Regions from separate parts of the Yoonia sp. SDW83-1 genome, predicted to be linked through region 2. Evidence: riboswitches for the same ligand, from Rfam matches in the RefSeq annotation. Region 2 holds a riboswitch; the other holds the start of a gene.
The links. A riboswitch is a leader RNA that binds a small molecule or an ion and turns the genes downstream of it on or off. The one in region 2 is predicted to bind glycine.

Region 1 (7,999 bases), on a different contig from region 2:
ATGATAGCCCTGACCGATGAGCGAGGTCAGGACCTTGTTCTTGGAGGCCGTGACCCGCATGTGGTGCAGCAGTTCACGTTCTGATTTGGGCTTGCCGAAATCCAGCTTTTGCTTCTGGCGGATGGCGGGCGGCAGCGTATCGTCGATCAGGGCATCAAGATCCTTGGCCCCCACGATCTGCAACATCTCGGCCATTTCGGCCGGTGACGGGCCGATATGGCGGCGGTTGGCAAAGTCGTAGGGCAGATAGTCTGTGGGGGTGAAGGTCATGATGCTGGTCCCTTAGTCGATCATCGCTTTATAGGCGGCTTCGTCCATGTATTCGTCCATCTGGGACGTGTCAGACGGTTTGATCTTGAAAAACCAGCCATCGCCGGTAGCGTCTTCGTTGGCGAGGCCCGGATTGTCGGCCAGTGCATCGTTCACTTCGACGACTTCACCGTCGATGGGGGCTAGGATGTCGGACGCGGCCTTGACGCTTTCGATGACAACGATTTCGTCGTCCTTCACGACGGTGGTCCCTACTTCTGGCAATTCGACAAAGACGATATCGCCCAGCTGGGTTGTGGCATGTTCTGTGATGCCGACGACGATCAGGTCGTCTTCGGCGCGCAGCCATTCATGCTCTGATGTATATTTCATTGGTGGTCTCCCTTGGTCTTACCGTTTGAAATTGGCTGGTGTGAACGGCATCTTCGTCACGGTCAGCGGCAGCCGTTTGCCCCGCAATTCACCGTAGACGGTCGCGCCGGGTGTGGCATTGGCGGTGGCGACATAGCCCATCGCAACGGGGCCGCCGACGGTCGGGCCGAACCCGCCAGAGGTGATCATGCCGATCTGTGCATCGCTATCGGTGTCGGCGAAAAGCGGCACGCCCTCGCGCATCGGCGCGCGTCCCTCGGGCAGCAGGCCGACCCGTTTGCGCGCGACCCCTTCGGCCAGTTCTGAAAAGATCGCGTCGGCCCCCGGAAACCCGCCGGCCCGGTCGCCACCGGCGCGGCGTACCTTCTGGATCGCCCATGTCAGAGCGGCCTGCACCGGGGTTGTGCCGGTGTCGATATCGTGCCCGTAAAGGCACAGCCCCGCCTCGAGCCGGAGCGAGTCGCGCGCACCCAGCCCGATGGGTTCAACATCCGGGTGCGCCAGCAGGGCGCGGGCCAGATCGGTGGCGTTTTCGTTCGGCACCGAAATCTCGAAGCCGTCTTCGCCGGTATAGCCCGACCGTGACACCCAGCATTCAACGCCGTTCAGCGTCAGCGTGGCCACATCCATGAACGCCATCGTGGCCGCGGCAGGGTTGAGGGAGGACAACACCGCCGCGGCCGCCGGCCCCTGCAAGGCAAGCAGGGCGCGGTCCGTGATTTTGGTCACCGTCACATCAGGTTCCAGATGCGATTTCATATGGGCAATGTCGGCGGCCTTGCACGCCGCATTAACCACGACGAAAACATGATCGCCCCGGTTTGCCAGCATCAGGTCATCCATGATCCCGCCGGTTTCATTGGTAAAGAAACCATAGCGCTGGCGGTTTTCATCAAGGCCGAGGATATCGACCGGGATCAGTCGTTCCAGCGCGCTGGCGGCTGACGCGTAATCGCTGCCCTTCACGATGACCTGACCCATATGGCTGACATCGAACAGCCCTGCGCTCGCGCGGGTGTGCAGATGTTCCTTCATCACGCCCATCGGATATTGCACGGGCATGTCATAGCCCGCAAAGGGCACCATCTTGGCACCCAGTTCCAGATGCAGGTCATGCAGCGGTGTTTTCAACAAATCCGACATCGGCGGCCTCTTTCCTTCCCGCCGATCAGATAGTCATATCTTCCGGCACCACTTTGGCGCAAAGGTGTACCCTTTACGCGTGATGCCCCCTCTGTCCATGTGCCTGAGATTGCTATCCCTTCGGCGGGCACCTCATGTTCCGTGCCACTCTCCAGAGTCTTCGTATCGGCGTCGGTCCTTGGGCCTGAGAGTTTCCGGGGCGGTTGCTCCTTCGGCACCAGATTGACTGGTTCTCCCGACGTCGATTTCGGCGCGATGCTGCCCTGTTACAGACAGGCAAGCAAGAGCTTTGTTGTGTTTTCCTTTGTCATGGTGACCGGATTTCCGCCAGTGCTGGGATCCTTGAGTGCGCCTGCGACGATGCGGTCGATATCGGGGTTGCTGACGCCGATACCGCCCAGCGTGCGCGGGATACCCAGCGATGCGTTCAGGTCATCGACATAGGCGCAGAACCCGTCGAACCCGTCTGCAATGCCCAGATAATCCGCCGCCCGCCCGATGATATCGCTGATCGCGGGTTTGTTGAATTGCAGCACGGCGGGCATGCAGACGGCGTTGGTTGTACCGTGATGGGTATGGTGGATGGCCCCGATGGGATGGGACAGGGCATGGATCGCCCCCAGCCCTTTCTGGAATGCGGTTGCCCCCATTGCAGCGGCGGACATCATATGCGCGCGCGCTTCGATATCGCTGCCGTCGGCATAGGCGCGGGGCAGATATTCCTTGACCAGCCGCATTCCTTCCAGCGCGATCCCCTGCGACATGGGGTGGTAGTGGGGTGAACAATACGCCTCAACACAATGGGCAAAGGCATCAAGGCCGGTGCCTGCGGTGATGAACCCCGGCATGCCGACGGTGAGTTCCGGGTCGCAGATCACCACGCTGGGCAGGAATTTGGGGTGGAAGATGATCTTTTTCTCTTCCGTTTCGGAATTAGTGATCACTGATGCGCGGCCCACCTCTGACCCGGTGCCGGCGGTGGTCGGTACTGCGACGATGGGCGCGATGGCGTCCGCGTCTGCACGGGTCCACCAGTCGCCGATGTCTTCAAAATCCCACAGCGGGCGGGTCTGACCGGCCAGAAACGCCACCAGCTTGCCAAGGTCGAGGCCGGAGCCACCGCCAAAGGCGACCACCCCGTCATGCCCGCCCTCCTTGAAGGCCTGCACCCCTGCTGCGGCGTTCTTTTCATTGGGGTTCGGGTCCACATCAGCAAAGATCGCGCGGCCAAGCCCCGCCGCCTCGAGCAGATCAAGCGTGCTGGTTGTGATCTCCATCCCGGCCAGTCCGCGATCGGTGACCAGCAGGGGTTTCTTGATCCCGGCGGCGGCGCAAGCGTCGGCGATTTCGGCGATGCGCCCGGCGCCGAAGCGGACAGAGGTGGGGTAGGACCAGCTAGCGGTAAGCGACATGATCTATGCCTTCTTGAGGTGGTAGGATTTCGGACGTGTCAGGTTGTGATAACCGATGATGGACAGACCGCCACCGCGCCCGGTGTCCTTGCAGCCGGTCCAGCATAGACCGGGGTCAAGATAATCGGCGCGGTTCATGAAGACGGTGCCGGTTTCGATCTGATCGCCAATCGCCTCGGCCCTTACTGGATCCTTTGTCCAGACCGATGCGGTCAGCCCATAGGGGCTGTCGTTCATCAGGCGGATCGCCTCGGCGTCGTCCTTGACCGGCATGATGCCGACCACGGGGCCGAAACTTTCTTCGCGCATAACGCGCATGTCGTGGGTCACGTTTGTCAGGATTTGCGGCATCAGGTATGCCCCGCCATCCTGCGGGAAGCGGGCGGGGTCGATATGGGCGGTGGCCCCGGCGGCGATCGCCTCTGCCGTTTGGGCGCGGACCGCGTCGGCAAAGCGGACATGCGCCATCGGTCCCAAGGTGGTTTCGGGGTCGAGCGGGTTGCCAAGAATGTAGCCATTCACGATCTCGACCGCTTTGGCCACGAAAGCATCGAAATGCTGTTCGGCCACATAAATGCGTTCGATCCCGCAGCAGCACTGGCCGGAGTTGAACATCGCCCCGTCGATCAGCGTATCGACTGCCGCATCAAGATCAGCATCATCGCAGACATAGCCGGGATCCTTGCCGCCAAGTTCCAGGCCGATCCCGGTGAAGGTTCCAGCGACGGCCTGTTCAATCGCCTGCCCGCCGCTGACGGAGCCGGTGAAGTTCACGAAGCCGAACGATTTGGCGGAGATCAGGTCGGATGTTGTCTGGTGGTCCAGAAACACGTTCTGGAATACGTCCGCTGGCACGCCCGCGTCGTGGAACGCCTGCGCCATCCGTTCACCGACTAGCGGCGTTTGCGAGGCATGTTTCAGCATGACCGTGTTGCCTGCGATCAGAGCTGGGGCGACCGTGTTGATCGCGGTCATGTAAGGGTAGTTCCACGGGGCCACGACCAGAACGACGCCGTGCGGCACCCGTTTGATAACGCGCCTGAAATGCTCGCTATCCTCGACCGTGATATCTGCCAGCGCGTCGTCCGCGATCCGTGCCATATAGGTGGCCCGTTCGTTGAACCCACCAAATTCGCCGCCATAGCGTATCGGCCGGCCCATCTGATGCGCGAGTTCGGGCACGATGTCATCGTTCATGTCACCAATGCGGGCGACACCGGCCTGCACCATTGCGACTCGTTCGGACAGAGGCCGCGCGGCCCATGCCGATTGCGCGCCTTTGGCGCGGGCGACGGCGGCTTGCGCGGCATCGGCGCTGAGCGTCGGCCGTTCCGCGTAGACCGAGCCGTCAATAGGGGAGATACAGCGTATCATGTTTGTTCCTTTGACAATGGGTGACCCAGAATGAACAGAAAGGGCCCATGAATCACGTGCAGTTCGCGCTGCCCATACGGTTGATCAAACGGCTCCCGCACCCGCCCTTTTGGCAGTGCTTTCAGAGACGCGCGTTTGGCCGCCCAAAATGCATCGACGTCGTCCACATCAAGATACAGCACCAGTTGACGCGCCTCATCCGCCATATCCGCATCGGGCGCGGCGTTGATAAAGCGGATAAACGCCGCGTCCCGATTGCACAGCACATGGCGGTCGTCTTGAGACAGGGTTTTGAACCCCAAACACGTCTCGGCAAATTCGCGAGCGGCATTGAGATCATCCACGGGCAGCGAAGGTGTTGCGCGATAGACCTTCATGCCCGCTCGAACCCCCGCGCAATTTCCCAGTCGGTGACGACGCGGTCAAATTCTTCCTGCTCCCATTCGGCGCAGCGGGTGTAATGGTCGATCACATCGTCGCCCATGGTGTCGCGCAGGAATGTCGAGTTGCGCAAAGTCTCGGTCGCGGCGCGCAAGGTCTGGGGAATATCCGCCGCCTTGGCGTCTTCGTAAACGTCGCCTTTGGTGGGCGGGGCAAGATCCATCTTGTCCTCGATCCCCTTGATCCCTGCGGCGAGCATGGCGGCCTGCGCCAGATAGGGGTTCAGGTCGGACCCGCCGATGCGGCATTCGACGCGCACGCCCTTGGTGCCATCGCCACACAGGCGAAAACCGGCGGTGCGGTTGTCGACGGACCAGACGGTTTTGGTGGGCGCAAAGGTGCCCTTGGCAAAGCGTTTGTAGCTGTTGATGTAGGGGGCCAGAAAGAAGGTGTAGTCAGGGGCATAGGCGATCAGCCCGGCCATGTAATGTTTCATCAGGTCCGACATGCCCAGATCAGCATCGGAGTCATAGAATGCCGGTTCCCCGTCCTTCCACAGCGACTGATGCACGTGGGACGAACTGCCGACCCGGTCGTGATGCCATTTCGGCAGGAATGTCGCGGCGTGACCGTGCGCCCAGGCGATTTCCTTGATCGCGTTCTTGGCGATGCTGTGATGGTCGGCACAGTCGACGGCAGGTGCGTAGCGGATGTTCAACTCTTCCTGCCCTGTCTCGGCCTCGCCCTTGGTGTTTTCAATAGGCAGACCGGCAGCGAACAGGTGATTGCGGATCGGGCGCATCACGTGTTCTTCCTTGGTGGTCTGCAGAATGTGGTAGTCTTCGTTGTAACCGCTGATCGGCATCAGATCGTGAAAGCCATCCTTGCGGATCTCGTCAAAGGATTTTTCGAACAGAAAGAACTCAAGTTCGGTCGCCATCATGGCATCAAAGCCCATGTCCTTGAGCCGTGCGACCTGCTTTTTCAGGACGGCGCGGGGATCGTGTGGCACGGGTGCGTGGGTATGGTGGTCAAGGATATCGCAGAGCACCATCGCGGTGCCCTCCAGCCACGGCGTGAGCCGCAGAGTGCTCAGGTCCGGGGCCATGATGTAATCGCCGTAGCCCTTTTGCCAGCTTGTGGCGGCATAGCCGTCAGGCGTCGCCATCTCCAGATCGGTGGCCAGCAGATAGTTGCAGCAATGGGTTTCCTTGAACGAGGTTTCGACAAAGTTGGCGGCGTGAAATCGCTTGCCCATCAAGCGCCCCTGCATATCCACAAAGCAGGTCAGAACGGTGTCGATTGACCCGTCCGCCACACGGGATTTGAGATCGTCGAAGCTGAGGGTGCCGGGCATGAAACTATCCTTTGTCGAAAAGGCGCCCCGGGCGTAACCCGGGGCCCCTGCATGGGGTCTGGTTGGGGTCCCAGGACAGGCCCGGGAAGCCGGTCAGGTGTAGCGGTAGGGCCGTCCTGCTTTCTCCATATCCGCGTTGTACTGTTTAAAGATATCGACGACTTTGCGCTTGGTTTCACTTTCGGCGGCGATTTCTTCCCAGAATTCGCGGGCGGCTGCCTCAACCGTGGCCCATTCCGCATCGGGGATCGTGGTCAGTTCCAGCTTGGTGCCGTTCACACGCAGATTGGCCTCGCCACCCCAATACCAGTGCTGGCGGTAGTAATGCGATTGTTCGCAGCAGACCTGGAACAGGGTTTGCAGGTCTTCGGGCAGTTCGTTCCAGCGGTCCATATTGGCAAAGAAATGCCCGATCCACGCGCCGGAGATGTTGTTGGTCAGGAAGTAGTTGGTCACGTCCGCCCAGCCGACGGTGTAATCCTCGGTGATGCCCGACCACGCGATGCCGTCGAGTTCGCCGGTCTGCACCGCGACCTCGATATCCTCCCACGGCAGGTTGACCGGCACGACACCGAATTGCGCCAGGAACCGGCCTGCGGTGGGGAAGGTGAAGATGCGCTTGCCTTCCAGATCGGCGAGCGACCGGATCGGGTCCTTGGTGGCGAAATGGCAAGGGTCCCAGGCACCGGCGCTGATATGTTTGACGCCGACGGCGGCGTATTCCTCGGCCCAGATTTCATTCAACCCGTACTGGTTGAACAGCACCGGCACGTCGAGCGAGTAGCGCGAGCCGAAGGGGAAGTAGCCGCCAAATACGGTGACTTCGGTAGGGGATGCCATGCTGTCATCGTCCGATTGCACGGCGTCGATGGTGCCCCGCTGCAGCGCCTGAAACAGCTCGCCCGTGGGGACCAGTTGGTCGGCATAGAACAGTTCGATCTGCATTCGGTCGCCTGCGATCTTGTTGAACATGGCGATGGCGGGGTCGATCACCTCGGCCGCGAGGGCGGCACCGGCATAGGTCTGCATCCGCCATGTGATCGTGCTTTGCGCGAGCGCCGGGGCGGCCAGCGTGGCGGGGGCGGCCATGGCGGCCCCTTTGATAAACTTGCGTCGTGTTGTCATCACTTTTCTCCTTGTTGGGTTATGCCGGGTTGGCCCGGTCTGTTTTTCAGTTTCCGTAAACGTAGCCGGGCAGCCATGTGGCAAGTCCCGGAAAGATCATCACCAGTGCCAGCGCGAATACCATCACGAGCACAAACGGTGTGATGGAGGCGTAGATGTCGCGCAGCGCAATTTCCGGCGGGGCCATGGCCCGCATCAGGAACAGGTTATAGCCAAAGGGCGGGGTCATATAGGCGATCTGTGTGGTGATCGTATAAAGGATACCGTACCAGATCAGGTCAAACCCCAGCGCGCCGACCAGAGGCACGTAGAGCGGGGCGACGATGACCAGCATCGCCGTGTCATCCAGAAACGTGCCCATCAGGATAAAGCTGAGCTGCATCAGGATCAGGATCATCCAAGGGCTGAGGTTGAGTTGTTCGGTGAACAGGCTTTCGATGGCCTTGACCGCGCCCAACCCATCGAACACCGCGCCAAAGGCCAGTGCGGCAAGGATAATCCACATGAACATGCACGTGATGCCCAGCGTGTTGCGGACCGAGTTTTCAAAGACCTCGCGCGTCAT
Region 2 (7,999 bases):
TCGGGCGTTTTCCCCGCGATTTCCAAAGCGCTTTGGGCCATATAACAGCCATGGAGGAAACGAAGATGACCCAGGTGATCATGACCACGGAGGGGACGACGCTGACAATGCAGCTTTTCCCGCTCAGCCCCGATGCTGTGCGCCGTTTGCGCGGCCCGGAGGTCGCCACGGACACCAGGGTAAAAGAGCCTTCGAAGAATAACTAGACCGCCACTCACCGTTGATCCTGCTTTTCATGCCCACCCCCATGCGAGCAGGATGACAAAGGCGCAGCCCGGGACGGCTGCGCCTTTTCATTTTGTAGTGCTGCTCAATCGGATCAGTTTGTAGTGAACGGGTCACCGTCACGTCCCTCGGGCCCGGACGGGGTGGGATAAAACGGCGCCGCCCCGCCATCAGGATCAGGTCCGCCCTTGGCGCCACGGTCTGGATCGACGACCAGATCGGTCTGCAACCCGCTCGACGTCTGTATATCGGCCTGGGTTTCGCCAGCTTCTGTACGACTGACCGGGGTTGTCAGCGGATCAACATCTTCGGGGCTGACAAAGCTGCCGCTTGTTTCAACGACGGGGGCTTGCAAGGTATCTGTTGACCGTTCCTCGATCGTGCTCATCTCGGTATTTTCGGGCGCGGCGGGAGCACCAACCGTCGTACCTGTTGGTTCCTGGCTTGCCCACAAAAGGGCTGCGAGAATGGCAATGGTCGCCACGCTCAGCACGCCGAAAATGAACATCGGGTGCTGGGTTGGGCCTTGATTTTCGGTCACACTGGACATGGCAATCTCCTGTATCTGAGTTCACCGAAACAACCGTTGGCATCTGCGGTGGTTCCCTAACCAAATTGCCGCACCCAGCCTTTCGCCTTAATTCATCAAGCGCCGCGCACGAGCGCGCACCGAAGCGGCCTTATCATCCGCGGCGCGTGCCAGCACCGCCCCAGCATCCGGTGCCCCCAGCCGCACATAGGCGTCCAACGCCCAGGCCCGCACCATTGGTTTGTCATGGGTCAGATAGGGCGCCACCACCTCTGGCGGCAAACCAACCGGGACATGCTGAACCGATTGCAGAAGATGCAGGGCGACTTCCCAATGCAGGTCGCGCGCCAGCAAATCGCTTGGGTGAGCGATGTCGTGACCCGCCTCATAGGCCGCTTTCAGCACCCAGGATGCAGCCCGCGCCGTTGTTTCATCAAGGTCCCGGCAGGCGGTCAGTAACGCATCATAGTCGGCAGGCGCGAGTTGATCTGCTACCGCCTTGAGCGTCGCGGTCGTCTTGCCGTCCCATGTCTGGAAAACCGTCATCATGTCCATGGCCGCAGCATAGCGCGATTGCACCTGCCCCGCCCAGCCGTTAGACCGCGCCAAACCGTTTGAAGGAGCCCCAGATGTCCGATGACCGCCTGATTGTTGCGATGGATGTTCCAAATGTGCTCGCCGGGCTCGATCTGGCCGAAGCACTGGGTGACACGGTCAGCTTTTACAAGATCGGGCTGGGAATGCTGACGGGCGGTGGCCTTGCGCTGGCCAATGAGCTGAAACAGGACCACGGCAAGCGCATATTTCTCGACATGAAATTCTTTGACATCGGCGCCACGGTTGAAGCTGCAGTGCGTGGTGTTGCCCAGTTTGATCTGGATTTCCTGACCGTTCACGGTGATCCGCATGTGGTGCGAGCGGCCCGCGAGGGCGCGGGTGGATCGGACATGAAGATCCTTGCCGTCACGATCCTGACCTCGCTTGACCGGGCCGATCTGGATGCCTCCTGCATCAAGGCCGGGAATGTGGCTGATCTGGTGCAGGAACGGGCCGGGATTGCCCTGTCCAACGGGGCGGATGGGGTCATCTGTTCGCCGCAAGAGGCTGCACTGGTCCGCGCCCTGCCCGAGGCTGACGGCAAACTGATCGTAACGCCGGGCGTGCGCCCGGCCGGAGCCGATCTGGGCGATCAGAAGCGGGTGATGACCCCGGCACAGGCAATTGCCGCCGGGGCCGATCACGTCGTGGTGGGCCGCCCGGTCTGGCAGGCAGCCGATCCACGGGCGGCGGCCAACGACATTCTGGCCGAATTGCGATCACCGCAAGCGACATTTCCTAATCATTAATCGGGAACCAATCCGGCGCTCACGCATTTAGGATGTGATACAAGCGACGGAGGGTGTCCCATGCATATTAAGAACTTGCGCTATAATGCTGCCAATGGCGTGTTCCAGGCTTCGGTCGATATTGAACGATTTGGTCGCACTTTTCGTTATCCCTGCGAGATTGCCGGACCACAGAATATGGAAAGGGCGGCCGTCATCGACAGATTGCGTCACAAAGCGCTGCAAATGTCTGACACGCCACTTTGACGAACCCAGATCAAGTCCGCAACGCGCTACCCTGTCCCGGTCGGTTGCGAAACCTGCTTGATCAAGACTGGCCCGACGCCTTGCGCGCCGGGCCTTTTTTGTCGTTAGGGACCCCACATTGGGTAAGGTAGGGTTTCACCCGCCTAATCGTTGATATCGGTGTCCCAGATCTTCACCTGGCCTTTTTCCAGCCCGAACACCTTGCGCATGACGATATAGGCGGCCAGCGAAAGGGCGGCGAAAATCACCAGCGTCAGGGCCAATCCGGAGGCTGATATGCCCAGCAGGATCAAGAGCCCCATGACCCCGGCCCCGATGGCGAAGCCCAGAAAGATATAGCCGGGGATCAGGACTTCGAGTGTTGCCAGCACCAGCGCGCCGGACATCCAGACCCACCATTCCGTCCAAAGTGGCATCAGTTCCTCCCTTTCAGCATCTTGAAGGCATCGGCAAAAGCGTCAACCGCATTGGCCGGCAACACAACCGTCTGGCTGCCATCGCTCGCGCCAAGCTTGCTGAGCGCCTCAACCTGTTTCAAAGCAACCTGATACTGGGCAGCCTCCAGACCGTTTTCCGCGATGGCCACAGCGACCACCTGCGTCGCATATGCTTCGGCATCCGCCAAAACGCGCCGCGCCTCGGCGTCCTGCTTGGCGGCATAAAGCTCCGCATCGGCCTGCAACTCGACCGCCCGCTTTTGACCTTCCGCCTCGGTCACCTGCGCACGGCGGGCCCGTTCAGCGTTCAGCTGCTGCAGCATCGCCTGACGGGTCGCCTGATCGAGGTTCACGTCAAGAATTTCGGCGCGCGTCACCTCGATCCCCCAGTCATCGACCTGCTGGGCGACCTGATCGCGCACCGCGTCAATCAGGCTGGCCCGGTTGGCCTGTACCTGGTCCAGTTCCATCCGGCCAATCTCGGACCGGACAATACCTGCGACAGTTGTCGAAATCGCGCCATCCACATCGCGGATCCGGTAAACCGTCTTTTCCGGCTCGATAATCCGGTAGAACACGCTTGTTTCCACCTGCACCAGCACGTTGTCGGACGTGATCGCATCCTGCGTCATGTTGGGCAGCTGGCGTTCCAGCACCGAAACCTTATGGCGGACACGGTCCAGAAACGGCACGATCAGGTTAATCCCTGGCCCCAACACGGCGCGCAGACGGCCAAACCGTTCGACCACGTATTTCTCGGACTGCGGCACGATCCGCACCGCAGCCATTGCGCAGATGATAAGAAACACTGCGAGTATGAGATAGAGCAGGTTTTGCCCCAGGAATTCAGCGATCAGTTCTTCAATCGGCATGTATCTGTCCCTCTATTGTTATGAAGGACAGATAGTTACGTTTCAGGCTGCTTTCAATGTATGCGAATGTATACCGTTGATTTTAAAGCGTTCTGCGACAGTTGTGCCGATTGCATCCGCCGTTGCCGGGCTGAGGGTCCAACCAAGGTGCCCATGCCCCGTATTATAGAACACACGGTCGCTTTTCCCGGGCCCCACGCGTGGCATCATATTCGGCATCATCGGGCGCAGTCCGGCCCAAGGCACGCAGTTTTCAGTGGACACATCGGGGAAATGCTCCTCGCACCATTTGACCAAAGGACGCACCCGCCGTTCTAGGATATCGCGGTTTTCGCCGTTGAATTCCGCCGTACCGGCAATCCGCAGGCGGTTCTTGCCGAGACGGGATGACACGATCTTGGCCTTGTCATCCAAAAGCGATGTAGTGGGCGCCGCCGCCTGACTGGCCGCGTCATCCAGATTGACCGTGATCGAATACCCTTTCACTGGGTAGATATTCACCCGGTCGCCCAGCATCTGGGCAAACTTGCGGCTGGCCACACCGGCCGAGACGACAATGCTGTCATACCGTTCTTCATGCCCGCATTCCACATAGACACCATCGTCACGCACATGCAGGTCGGTGACTGGCGCACCCAGTTTGAACTGCACACCCTGCTTTTTCAGCCAGTCGGCCAGACCCATGGTGAATTTGTGGATGTCGCCGGTGCTGTCGCTTTCAGTCCAGAACCCGCCGATGATATCGCCACGCAGGGTGGGTTCGCGAGCCATGACCTCATCCACGGTCAATTCGCGCCGCTCAAGCCCGCCTTGGGCGAGCAGGCCGTTGACCATGCGGGCGTGCTTGAGGTCTTTTTCCGTCTTGTAAAAATGCAGGATACCGGCCGGGCTGAAATCGAAATCAACGCCGGACTTTTCCGCCATCTCGGCCAGACCGGCACGGGCGGCGACGGCCATGGCGGCAGTTTTGGTCGTGTTGGTCTTGTAGCGGGGGATATTCGCCAGAAATTCGGTCATCCAGCTGACCTTGTGCCAGCCGGGGCGCGGGTTGACGAACAAAGGCGCATCGCCCTGCAGCATCCATTTGATGCCTTTCAGAACGGTCGACCATTGGTTCCAGACCTCGGCATTGGACGCACTGAGCTGGCCGCCATTGGCGAAACTGGTTTCCATCCCGGCGTAACGCTGACGGTCATAAACCGTCACGTCGAACCCGCGGACATGCAGTGAATAGGCTGTGGTGACGCCGGTGATTCCGGCACCCAGAACGGCGATATGAGGCATGGTCATCTCCTAACCATTCGCGCTTGCGCGCTGCCCCCACCGTGTTTGGGCCTGAGAGATTCACCACCTCGGTGGCTTGCTCCTCCGGCGGGCCTTGCAGGCCACTCTGCGGCGTGTTGCACTCCAACCGGTCCATTTGCCTGAGAGTGACCGGGGCGGTTGCTCCTTCGGCGACGGACGACCGTACTCTCCCGGTCAGCGTGTTATCTGCGCCGCCTTTAGGACAGAAAATTGAGTCTGGCAAATGAATTCTGGAGGGCGATCAAAATTCTAGAATTTTGATCTACCCTGGGGGTAATCCGCCCGTCTCTGCCACCCATTTTGCCAGCCGTCCGCCATAGGACGGCACGCGGTCTTCCAGTGTGACAAAATCCTCCATCCCATACAGCGCCCACCGCTGCCCTTCGCCGCCAAAGACGATATCATCGACCGCGCGGGCTGACATCTGTGCGACGAAAAACGCGTTCCATTTGGTGGCGTCGGTACTGGATGGAAAGGCGCTTTCCCAAAGCACTGCAGTTTGTGGCAGGATGAGCCCCAACTCCTCCTCCAATTCGCGGGCGACGGTCTGGAACGTCGTCTCATGCCCTTCGCGCCCGCCACCCGGCAGGTCCCACAGGTTCGGAAAATGAATATGCGGAAAATCATCGCGCAGGATGCTGACCAGCCGGTCACCCAGAAACAGAGCAACCTTTGATCCGTGATGCGGCCCCGTTGTTTCCACCTCGTGCCCTCCCTATCATAGGACCATGCCAGCCCTGTGCCGCGATTGCCTGACCACATTTGACAGCGAAACCCGCTGTCCGCAATGCCGCAGCCCAAGGGTCACGCGGCATCCGGAACTGTTCGATCTGTCCATCGCCCATATGGATTGCGATGCGTTTTATGCCTCGGTCGAAAAACGGGACAACCCCGAACTGGCCGACAAGCCGGTGATCATCGGTGGCGGCAAGCGTGGGGTCGTGTCGACCGCCTGCTACGTCGCGCGGATCAAAGGCGTCAAATCCGCGATGCCCATGTTCAAGGCGTTGAAGCTCTGCCCTGAGGCCGTGGTGGTCCGCCCCCGGTTCGACGCCTATGTCGAAGCATCGCGCGCGATCCGGGCGATGATGGACGAGTTGACCCCGGTGGTCGAACCGCTGTCACTCGACGAGGCGTTCATGGACCTGACCGGCACCGCTCGCCTGCATCATGCGCCGCCCGCGGTCATGCTGGCGCGGCTGGTGAAACGGATGAAGGATGAATTAGGGCTGACGGGCTCTATCGGGTTGTCGCACAACAAATTCTTGGCCAAGGTCGCGTCTGACCTCGACAAACCGCGCGGCTTTTCGATCATCGGCAAGGCAGAAACCACCGCGTTCCTGCGCCCCAAATCGGTGCGCCTGATCTGGGGCATCGGCCCGGCGGCGCAGGCCAGTCTGGAGGCTGCGGGCATCCGCACATTTGACGATCTGTTGCGCTGGGACCGGCGCGATCTGCATGACCGGTTCGGAGGCACGGGTGAGCGGCTTTATTCGCTGGCGCGGGGCGAAGACGGGCGCCGCATCTCGGCCCATACACCGGTCAAGACGCTGTCGAACGAAACCACGTTCAACGAGGATACCAGCAATGTCGATATCCTAGATGGGCATATCTGGCGGATGTCCGAAAAGGTCAGCGCGCGGGCCAAGGCCAAGGATAAGGCGGGCCGGGTCGTGACGCTGAAGCTGAAGACCCATGATTTCAAAGGGATCACCAAACGGCTGAGCCTGCGGCACCCCACCCAGATCGCCGACACGATCTACCGGACCGCCCGCGCGCTGTTCGATCAGGTCGGCGACAAGGGGCCTTACCGGCTATTGGGCGTGGGCCTGTCCGAGATCACATCAGCCGACGGGGCCGACCGCGAAGGGGACCTGCTCGACCCCGGCGCGATCAAACGGGCCGAGGCCGAAAAGGCCGCTGACCTGATCCGGCAGAAGTTCGGGGCGGACGCGATCATTAAAGGGCGGGCGTTGCGGTGATGAAAGAGCCACCGGAACGGTACTGGACGCGAGCCTCAATCGACTATTTGGCTGGACGTTTGTCCCTACCAAATACACCAGACATGCAGGACTGGGCATTCCAAGTCGCGGAACCGTCGGATTTGGATCTGTACCTTGCGCTATTCGCCGAACTTCAGGGCAACGAAGATCTGCGTTTCACCTTGGCAGATATAATCATCCAAGCCTTTGAGAGCGCCCATGAGTATCTGGACGACGACCCCCGTTTGGCTGATTTTCTAAATGATCTATTGGCAAACTTCGACACCCACGCATATCAAGTTTGGTACTGGGCAAGCTTTGATGTCGATCTCGAAGACGCATGGAGTGTCGCGCCATTCATGCGATCATTGGCGACCCAAACCCAGCCATCGTCTTGACCCGTGTTGCCGACGTTCCTAATGTCTAAATACTGATCGACACCAAACAACAGGAGGGCACAAGCTGAACATGCGTATCATCCGCCGACTTCAGCATGGTCCCCGCTTTGCCCTGTAAATCCGTTTGCAGGGCATGATCCGAAACGGTCTGCCCATCATGCCGCTGCTGCGCGGCCATTTCCTGATCAGAGACCGACATGACCATTCTCAACATCAATGCCCTGGGCGTGACCCTTGGCGAACCGCTTTTCACTGACCTCAACCTGACAATTTCCAAGGGCGACCGTATCGGGCTTGTCGCCGCCAATGGGCGGGGTAAGTCGACCCTGATGGGGTGTATAGCGGGCACGTTTGACCCCACCACCGGGGATATCACCCGTGCGCGCGGCCTGCGTGTGGGGCATGTGGAACAGAACGTGCCGCCCGATGCGCTGGAGAAATCCCTTTACGATCATGTGCTTGCCGCCCTGCCCGCCGAACAGGCCGATTATGAAAGCTGGCGGGTCGATGTGGTGCTGGACGATCTGAAAGTGCCCTATGACCTGCAACAGAAACCACTCAAGGAACTCAGTGGAGGTTGGCAGCGCACCGCCCTACTGGCCGCCGCCTGGATCACCGAACCGGACCTTTTGCTGCTCGACGAACCGACCAACCATCTG

Region 1: linked by a shared signal. The riboswitch ahead of gcvT (glycine cleavage system aminomethyltransferase GcvT) and the one ahead of ACFWW4_RS21660 (D-amino acid dehydrogenase) in region 2 are both predicted to bind glycine.

Annotation. Positions count from the first base shown of each region.
Region 1 is NZ_JBKQXO010000008.1:3,624-11,622, forward strand. Features, by position in the region: gene gcvP (aminomethyl-transferring glycine dehydrogenase) at 1-270, opposite strand, end outside; gene gcvH (glycine cleavage system protein GcvH) at 283-642, opposite strand; gene gcvT (glycine cleavage system aminomethyltransferase GcvT) at 661-1,785, opposite strand; glycine riboswitch at 1,948-2,033, opposite strand; gene ACFWW4_RS11520 (iron-containing alcohol dehydrogenase) at 2,052-3,197, opposite strand; gene ACFWW4_RS11525 (aldehyde dehydrogenase family protein) at 3,201-4,571, opposite strand; gene ACFWW4_RS11530 (hypothetical protein) at 4,568-4,948, opposite strand; gene ACFWW4_RS11535 (glutamine synthetase family protein) at 4,945-6,309, opposite strand; gene ACFWW4_RS11540 (TRAP transporter substrate-binding protein) at 6,403-7,434, opposite strand; gene ACFWW4_RS11545 (TRAP transporter large permease) at 7,481-7,999, opposite strand, start outside.
Region 2 is NZ_JBKQXO010000030.1:2,996-10,994, reverse strand. Features, by position in the region: gene ACFWW4_RS21695 (hypothetical protein) at 66-206, shown strand; gene ACFWW4_RS21690 (hypothetical protein) at 320-775, opposite strand; gene ACFWW4_RS21685 (hypothetical protein) at 863-1,333, opposite strand; gene pyrF (orotidine-5'-phosphate decarboxylase) at 1,384-2,100, shown strand; gene ACFWW4_RS21675 (orotidine 5'-phosphate decarboxylase) at 2,161-2,346, shown strand; gene ACFWW4_RS21670 (NfeD family protein) at 2,490-2,762, opposite strand; gene ACFWW4_RS21665 (SPFH domain-containing protein) at 2,762-3,655, opposite strand; gene ACFWW4_RS21660 (D-amino acid dehydrogenase) at 3,698-4,939, opposite strand; glycine riboswitch at 5,058-5,143, opposite strand; gene ACFWW4_RS21655 (NUDIX domain-containing protein) at 5,223-5,663, opposite strand; gene ACFWW4_RS21650 (DNA polymerase IV) at 5,689-6,942, shown strand; gene ACFWW4_RS21645 (hypothetical protein) at 6,942-7,340, shown strand; gene ACFWW4_RS21640 (ABC-F family ATP-binding cassette domain-containing protein) at 7,538-7,999, shown strand, end outside.